2 regions of the Kitasatospora sp. HPM-01-4 genome follow, and region 1 is predicted to be linked to the other one. Evidence: riboswitches for the same ligand, from Rfam matches in the RefSeq annotation. Region 1 holds a riboswitch; the other holds the start of a gene.

Region 1 (4,238 bases):
CTGACCCTGGCAGGCGCTCATGACTTCGCGGTCAGCGTGATCAGATCAGGCCACCCGCTCGACGTGTTCGGCACCGATCGTCCGAGCGACCACCCGCGCGGCCGGGCCTTCGACGTCTGGCGGATCGACGGCCGTGCCGTGGTCGACCCGGCCACCCCGCACGCCCTGGTCGACGGCTTCATGCGCGCGGCGGCCGCCGCCGGGTCCTACAACGTGGGCGGGCCCCGTCAACTCTCCGGCGGGACGACGCCCGACCAGTTCTTCAGTGACGCCACCCACCACGACCACGTGCACATCGGCTTCGCGACCTGAACCCTCCGCAGCCCGACGACCAGCGGGCCGCAGCCGCGTAACCGCGGCTCCGTCCCGAGCCGTTGACCCCGGCCCGGGACGGAGCCGACGCGTCAGCGCTGCTGCAGGTTCAGGGCCTGGCCGGGGAGGATCAGATCGGGGTTGTCCCCGATGGTGCCCTTGTTGCTCTCGTAGAGGTGCTGCCAGCCGTCGATCTGGTGCGACCGGGCGATAGCGGAGAGGGTGTCCCCGTGCTCGACGGTGTAGGTCTGCGGCGTGGTCGTGGCCGGTGCGGCCGGTGCGGCCGGGGCACCGGGCGCCGACGGAGTGCCGGGGGCGGCGGGGCTTCCCGGCGTCGCGGGCGCGGTGGTCGCGCCGGCGCCCGCGACGGGTGCCGCCGGAGCTTGCGGGGTGCCGGTGGCGGCCGGGGTGCCCGGCGCCTGCGCCGCCGGGGTGGAGGCGCCCGCGCTCGGACCGTCGGCCTGCGCCGACGGGGACGGCTGGGCGGTGCCGGGAGCCGCCGGGCTCGGCGTGGCCGGAGCCGTACCGGTGCCCGGATCGGCGGACGGAGCGCCCGAGGGGGCGTCGGCGGCGGCCGCGGCGTTCATGTGCTGGATGTAGACGTCGTGCTGGACGGTCCAGTGCCAGACGCCGTTGTCCTGGAACCAGTACACACCGGCGTTCGGGTCGTAGCCGGCGCGGCCGGGGAAGGTCGGGTCCGGGGTGCCCGGCGTGCTGCCGCCGGTGTCGGCGGAGGGAGTGCTCGGCGTGGGCGTGGCCGCCGGGGCGTCGGGCGCCGGGGCGGGCGTGCTCGTGGCCGAAGGCGCCGGGGTGGGCGTGGCACCGGTGGTGGAGCCGCCGGTCAGACCGGCCGAGCTGGCGCAGTTGGCCCAGAGGCCGGAACCGGACTCCGCGAGGACGCGCTCGGCCACGGCTATCTGCTGGCTCCTGGTGGCGTGGTCGGGCTGGGCGGCGTACTTGTCGCCCCCGTGCGTGACCCAGGTGCGCTGGGTGAGGCCGAGGCCGCCGTAGTGGCCGTTGCCGTCGTCGGCGGTCCAGTTCCCGCCGGTCTCGCACTGGGCCACGGCGTCCCAGGTGGTGGCGGGCGTGGCGTGCGCTCCGGTGGCGGTGAGCAGCGGAAGGGCCAGACCCACGCTCGCCACTCCGGCGGCGGCGATGGCACGGTCGGCCTGAGTGGGTCGGCGGTGGCGGCCGGAACCGGAAAAGACCACGGGACGTTCCTCTCCGTACGCCTGCGAGGTGAGCTGTCGGGTTCGGACCGGGAGGTGGCCCGGCCGCGCGGGTACGCGGCTTCACCCCAAGCCGTGGGGGCGGCGACTGACCTGGTTCCCCCGCTCCTGCCCAGGGTTTGCTCGATGTCCCGGACACGGGCGGGCAGGACTCGGCGTACTGCGTCCGGGAGTCCGCAACAGCGAACTGGAGGGAGAGTAGAGGGATCATCACCTGGATAACAAGCCCGTATCCGGTACATCACACAAAAATCACGAAACCCTCAGTTTCCCGGTGGGCACCGCCCCTCGGCCGCCACCGTCGGGCAGCGGCGTCAACTCCGCTGCCCGGGCGAGCATCTAGACGAGCACTCCGCCGCCGTCCACGGTCGCGGTGGTGCCCGTGGTGAAGGGCTGGCGCATCAGTGAGACGTAGACCTGTGCGATGTCCGCCGGCTCACCGACCCTGCCCAGCGGGGTCGCGGCCGCCGTGCTCCGGTACAGCTGCTCGCGGTCCGCGTCGGTCAGCGGGGCCCAGAGCGGGGAGCGGACCACTCCGGGAGCGACGGCGTTGACCCGGATCGGGGCCAGCTCGAGGGCCAGTGCGCGGACCGAGGCCTCGATCGCACCGCAGATGCCGGCCGCCACCGTCCACCCGGGACCGGGGCGGGCGCCAGCCGTCCCGCTGGTGAGGACTACCGAGCCGGACGGCCGGAGGTGGGGGAGGGCGGCGCTGACGGCGGCGAGCGCGCCGAAGTACCGCAGGCGGAAGAACTCCTGGGCCCTCGCGAGGTCGAGGCCGTCGGCGGGCAGCAGGGCCAGCGGCTCGCCCGCGGTGAACACCAGGTGGTCGAACTCCCCGATCGCGCCGAGGAGTTCGCGGACCTGGGTCGGGTCGGCGAGGTCGGCGCTCTCGCCACGGGTACCGGCCGGCAGTGCGGCCAGCGCCCGCTCCACGCTGTGCGGATTGCGGGAGGCGACCACGACCTCGGCGCCGTCCTGGGCGGCTTGGGCCGCGACGGCCAGTCCGATGCCGGAGGTTCCGCCGAGGACGACGACGCGCTGATCCGAGAGGGGCATGACGTTTCCACCTTCACAGGTAGGTGCGACGGGGTAGGTGCGACCGAAGCTGTCGGCCGGCACCACCACGGTGCTCCCCTGGGGCGGATGGTGTCCAAGACCTCTTCGGCCCGCTGTCATACCCTTGGGGTATCAGGGGGATTCAGGCGGTTCGGGAGGGGCGGGATGGACGTCGATCTGCGCAAACTGCGCTACTTCGTGGCGGTGGCCGAGGAGCTGCACTTCGGCCGCGCCGCCACCCGTCTGCACATCGCCCAGCCCGTCCTCTCCCGCCAGATCCGGGCGCTGGAGGCCGAGTTGGGCGTTCCGCTGCTGTACCGGGACCGGCGCTCCACCGCACTCGCGCCGGCGGGAAGCCGGCTGCTGGAAGAGGCCCGGCCGCTGCTCGCGGCCGCCGAAACGCTGCGTCGGCGGGTCCGGGAGGTGGCCCACGGCACCGTGTTCACCATCGGGTTCATGCCCGGCATCACGACCACCGTCGCCGCCCGGGCGTTCACCGCCCGCCACCCCGAGCTGAGCGTCGACTTCGTCCAGACCTCCTGGGACGACCAGACCGCCGTCGTGCGTGAGGGCCGGGTGGACGTGAGCTTCATCCGCCTCCCCGTCGACCTGGACGGCCTGCGGGTCCGGCGGCTGTTCACCGAACCGCGCGTCGCCGCCCTGCCCGCCGACCACCCGCTGGCCGGGCGCGCGGCCGTCACCATCGCCGACCTCGCCGGCGAGCGGCTGCTCCAGGACCCGTCCGCCGTCCCGGAGTGGCCGGCCGGCAGCGGATACCGGGGCGGCCACCGGTCCACCACCCGTCCTGCCGTCCGGACGGTGGAGGAGAAGGTGGAGCAGGTCGCGGCGGGGAACGGCATCGTCGTCCTGCCGCGCTCCGTCGCGCTCGCCTACCCGCGCCCCGACATCGTCCGGCTCCCGGTCACCGGCATCGCCCCCCACCAGGTCTGCCTGGCCTGGAGCGGGGCTCGCAGCTCGCCGCTGATCGAGGAGTTCGCCGAGATCGCCCTCGACTGCGCCGCCGGATAGCCGGCACCGAGGGGTGCGGAGAACCGCCTGAGTGGTCGCGCGGATCGGCAGCGCGCCGCCCATGTGGTTCCCCGCACCCCTTCGTGGCCCTGACGGGCCGGGGGAGCCTCAGCGCGTCTCGCGGTGGAGCCGCTCGAAGTCGCCGACCAGGGCCGCGGGCGAGGGCAGCTCGTTGATCTCGCTCCGCAGGGCGGTGGCCGCGTCGCGCAGGCCCTTGTCCTCGAGCAGGCGGGTGAGCTGCGCGGCGTCCACCGAGTCGCTGTCGGAGCTGAGCGCGAACCCCTTGGTGACGGCGGCCGAGACATTGATGAAGTGGTCCGCGCCCTGCGGCAGGATCAGCTGGGGGACACCGGCGACCGCGGCGGTGAGCATGGTCCCGGAGCCGCCGTGGTGGATCACGGCGTCGCTGGCGTCGAGGAGTTCGGCCAGCGGGGTCCACGGCAGCGGGCGGATGTTGTCCGGCAGGGTGCCCAGCGGGGTGAGGTCCGCGTCGCCGACGGCGAGCAGGAAGTCGGCGTCCACCTCGGCGGCCTGCTCGGTGAGCCAGGCGATCGGGTTGACCCCGGCGAACTCGGTGAGCACCGTGCCGAGGGTGACCGCGATCCGGCG
Region 2 (4,238 bases), 2.1 Mb from region 1:
GCGGATTGCGCCCGGGCCGGGGCTGGAGGTAGAGCGCACGGCCGGCGGACAGGCCCCCCTCGGCCCTGCGGAACAGCCCGGTCGAGTAGCTGACCCCGCCGTCCATCACGCTCTCCTCGGGCGCGTCGAGCCCAAGGTCGTTCAGCCAGTGAGGAGTTCGGGACGTACGGCCGGTGGCATCGACCACCACCTCCGCGGGCAGCACCGACTCGGTCCGGTCACGGTCGCCGCGCCGCCGGTAGCGGACTCCGGCGATCCGGGGTCCGGCGACGGTGAGCCCGACGGCGTCGACTCCCTCACGCGCCTCGATACCCGGGTGCGACAGCACCTGGTGGCGCAGCGCCCAGTCGATCAGGGGGCGGGTGAGACTGACGATGGTGTGCCGCGGCGAGAAGGAGGGGAGCCAGCCGGCCGGCGTGAGCCAGCGGATGTCGCTGGGCAGGCCGAGGCGCTGCGCCCCCGCGTCGATGAGCAGCTCGGTCGTGCCGGGCAGCAGCCGCTCGATGGCATCCAGTCCGGCCGGCATCAGCAGGTGGGCCTGGCGGGCCTGCGGGACTCCCCCGGCGAACTCGGCCCTGCCCGGTCGGCGGTCGCGCTCCACCAGGGTCACCTGCCAGCCCGCCTCGGCGAGGACCCAGGCGTGCAGCAGCCCGGCCAGGCTGCCTCCCAGCACGGCGGCTCTGCCAACAGGTAACGACATCTCGGCCCCTCTCTCACCCGGCGGAGCTGTACGCCGGGCCTTGCACTGGGCGGCGGGTGGTGCGGAGGCGGGTGGTGCGGCGCGGAGGCGGAAGGTGGTGCTGCGGTGCGATGGGGTGGTGCACAGGCGCGGACCAGCGCGTGCAGCGTACGTGGGGAGCGTGCGAGGACGAACCGGATGCATTCTGCCCACCCGAGCTGGGCCGCTAACCATCAGATCGGACTGGAGGTGAACGTGCATCGACAAGGAACGCCACCCACACGGAACCGCCCGGGCGATCCCGGTCGCGCACCCGATGGACACGCCCCGCCTTCGACACCACCTCCCGACACCGCACCGTCCGGCAGGGCCCGCCGCCCGAGGGAACGGGGCGGCGGGCCCTGCCGGGGAGAGGACCGGGCCATCTCGGCCGATGTCCTTACAGGACAGGTCAGTTGGAGAAGTCCTGGGTGAGCCAGACGGTGCCGTGGGCATCCCGGTAGACGGCGATGCCGATGTGGCTGAACTCGCCGCTGAGGATGTTCTTGCGGTGGCCGTCGTCCGGCGGCGTCTCGTTCAGCATGTCCTGGGTCAGACTGACGGCCATCGCGGCGATGTCCTGGGCGGCGGAGCCGACCCCGCCGCCGTAACCTATGTTCTCCCCGATGGCGTTCCACTGGACGCCCGCGGCCGTCTCCCGCGCTCCCAACTCGGCCTCGCCCGGGCACTGGTGGGACATGCCACAGCCGCCGGCCATCGTCTGGTTGTGGGCCTCGGCGCTGCGGGTCAGACCCGCCGTGATGGTGTAGGCGGGCAGGCCCTGGGCGGCCCGTGCCTGGTTGATCAGGCTGAGCACCTGCTGTACGGCGTCCGAACTCGAACCGCTCGTCGCGGACGGGGCGGTGGGCGTGGCCGTGGGGGTGGCGGCGGGGGCCTGGCCGGCCGGAGCCGACGGGGACGCGGACGGCGACGACGGGGCGGACGCCTCGGACGACGGAGCGGAGGCGTCGGACGACGGGGTCGAGGCCTGAGCGGTCGGCCGCGCGCCGTGGGAGCCCTGGTAGTCGGCGGCGGGCTGCGCGCTCTCGGTGTCCGGGGCCTGGGTGGCCGAAGCGGTCGGGGAGGCGTGGGACTTCCCGGCGGGAGCCTGACCGGCGGGCCGCGCGGCGTGCGGCGCGGTGTGCGAGCCGGCCTGGTGGCGCTGCCCCCCGGAGCCGGCCTGGTGGTGGTACTGGTGGTGCTCCTGCCACCCGGCGTAGCTCGCGTAGGTGTGGGAGCCGGGCGCCGCGGAGGCTCCGCTCGCACTCAGCAGCGGCAGCATGAGACCGGCGCCGGCGATCCCGGCGGTGGCGGCAAGACGCGGGGTGTAACTCCGGCGCGCACGGCGATGCCGGCCGGAACCTGAAGTCAGCATGGGGCGTTCCTCTGCGACGCCTGCGAGGTGAGCTGTCGGGTTCGGGCCGTGAGGTAGCCCGGCCGCACACAGAACGGCTTCACCCCGAGCCGCGACCCACCGAGCCCGGGAGCGGGCTGGGCAGGGCGCGGCGAACTACCTGGTTCCCCCGCTCCTGCCCGGTGCACTGCTCGACGTCCTGCCGACCGGTGGACAGGACTCGGCGTCCCGGCGGCAGGGTCCGCAGGTGCGAACAGCCTGAACGCTAGGCAGTTCCACCCGCCGGACACAAGTTCGTATTACGCACCTCACATAGAAATGGCATGAAAAGCTGACTGATTGCCATATTCAGTGACACATTGCCCATAAACGACCTAATCGGACACCTTTCTGACCCGACTTCCCCGGCCCCGACACCGGGTACTGCGACCCTCGGCCATCGGAGCCGGCCGGCCGCATCCCCGGTCGGCGGCCGCCGTCGCCGCGACCGGCACGGTGGACGGACGGGCTGCTCGCAGCAGCAAGAGGGCCTCACTGTCAGGCGTGGCGGCACAGTACACACCGCGTAGTACCGTTTCGCCCAAGAGGGAGAGGAGCGCGGCGGATGCAGGCGAACGACGCCCAGACTCTGGTGCTGTGCGTGCTGGCCGACGGGCCGCTGCACGGCTACGCCATCAACACGGCGATCGAGGAACTGGTCGGAGAACGACTGGGCCCCGGGAGCCTGTACGGGGCACTCAGCCGGCTGGAGGCCAAGCAGCTGATCGAGCCCGCCGAGGAGCAGGGACGCCAGCGGCCCGTACGGCTGACTCCCAAGGGCCGCCAGGTACTTGAACAGGAACTGCGGTCCATGGCGAAGGTCGCCAGGGCTGGACTGCGGAGCCTGGGGGTGAGCCCGGCTTGAGTCTCCACCGAGGCCTGGTCCGGCTCTACCCCGGCGTGTTCCGGGAGCGGTGGGGCGAGGCGCTCGAGGAGGACGCCCGGGCGGCCGGCTGGCGGGCCTGGCCGAGCCTGGCCGTCGGCATCGCGGACATGTGGCTGCACCCCGCGATCTGGCCCGCCGACCACCACGCCCAGCGCCGCCAACGGGCGGCCACGCTGGCCATAACGGTCGCTGCGCTCGGCGCACTGTCAGGGCGCGTCGCCACCGCGCAGGGCGCCCGGTTCACCTCCGCCCCCGGCGGCACCTGGGCAGGGAACACCTGCACCGTCCTGTTCCTGCTCGGCCTCGCCCTCGTCGCGCCGCTCCCCCGCCCGACCCGCGCCGCCGCGACCGCACTGGCCGGCCGGGCGCTCCGCCGGCTCGCCGCCCCCGCCCTGGTCGGGGCGGGCATGGTGGCCGTGGTGCGCCTCGGAGCGCCCTCGCTCGCCACGGGCCCCTGGCACCACCTCGCCGTCTTCGCCTACTGGACCACCCTGGCCGCCGGAGCCGTCCAGACCTGCCGGTTCTTCGCGGGCCTCGGCGGGACCGTGGTCGCAGCGCCCCCGTCCGGGCGACTCCGCCTGGGCCTGTGGAGCCTGACCGCGGCCGGCGTGCTCACCGGATCGGTCGTCCTCGCGGCCTCGGCGGCCCGTCAGACCCCCGACCACATCGCGGTGGCGGCGGGGGCGGCGCTGGTACTGCTCGCGTGGGCACTCACCGCCACCCTGCGCGACCTGCGGTCCGTGGCCACCGACTGACCGGGACCGCCGGGCCGCACCCCGCCCCTGCCGGGGCTCCGACCGGAGCCCCGGCTACGCCGGCTACCCGCCGTCGGCGCGGAGGTGGGCGAGGACGGCGAGGACACGGCGGTTGCCGTCGGTCGGGTCGAGATCGAGTTTGGTGAAGATGTTGCCCGCGTGTTTGACCACGGCGGCCTCGGTGACGACCAGCTCCCGGGCGATGGACTGGTTGTTGCGGCCCTCGGCCATCAGGGCGAGGACTTCGCGTTCCCTGGGAGTCAGCCGGTCGAGCGCCCGGGCGGCGGAGCTGCCGGCGGACCGCTGGGTGAGCAGGGTCCTGACGACCTCGGGGTCGATGACGGTCCGGCCGTCGGCCACCCGGCGCAGCGCGTCCAGGAACTCGGCCACCTCACCGACCCGGTCCTTGAGCAGGTAGCCGAGTCCGCCCCGGCCCGGGTCACCGCCCGACAGGAGCTGGGCGGCGTAGGCGGTGGCGACGTACTG

Evidence for each region. A riboswitch is a leader RNA that binds a small molecule or an ion and turns the genes downstream of it on or off. The one in region 1 is predicted to bind cyclic di-AMP.
Region 2: it holds a riboswitch for cyclic di-AMP, as region 1 does, so the genes downstream of both, ACSMTC_RS29060 (CAP domain-containing protein) here and ACSMTC_RS37780 (transglycosylase family protein) in region 1, are expected to answer to the same signal.

The regions. Positions count from the first base shown of each region.
Region 1 covers NZ_JBPQGP010000005.1:8,774,505-8,778,742, forward strand. Annotated here, with positions in the region: gene ACSMTC_RS37775 (hypothetical protein) at 1-312, shown strand, start outside; gene ACSMTC_RS37780 (transglycosylase family protein) at 405-1,523, opposite strand; cyclic di-AMP (ydaO/yuaA leader) riboswitch at 1,528-1,673, opposite strand; gene ACSMTC_RS37785 (SDR family oxidoreductase) at 1,881-2,600, opposite strand; gene ACSMTC_RS37790 (LysR family transcriptional regulator) at 2,766-3,629, shown strand; gene ACSMTC_RS37795 (nucleotide disphospho-sugar-binding domain-containing protein) at 3,738-4,238, opposite strand, start outside.
Region 2 covers NZ_JBPQGP010000005.1:6,641,399-6,645,636, reverse strand. Annotated here, with positions in the region: gene ACSMTC_RS29065 (NAD(P)/FAD-dependent oxidoreductase) at 1-700, opposite strand, end outside; gene ACSMTC_RS29060 (CAP domain-containing protein) at 1,131-2,093, opposite strand; cyclic di-AMP (ydaO/yuaA leader) riboswitch at 2,096-2,267, opposite strand; gene ACSMTC_RS29055 (PadR family transcriptional regulator) at 2,677-2,976, shown strand; gene ACSMTC_RS29050 (hypothetical protein) at 2,973-3,752, shown strand; gene ACSMTC_RS29045 (response regulator) at 3,816-4,238, opposite strand, start outside.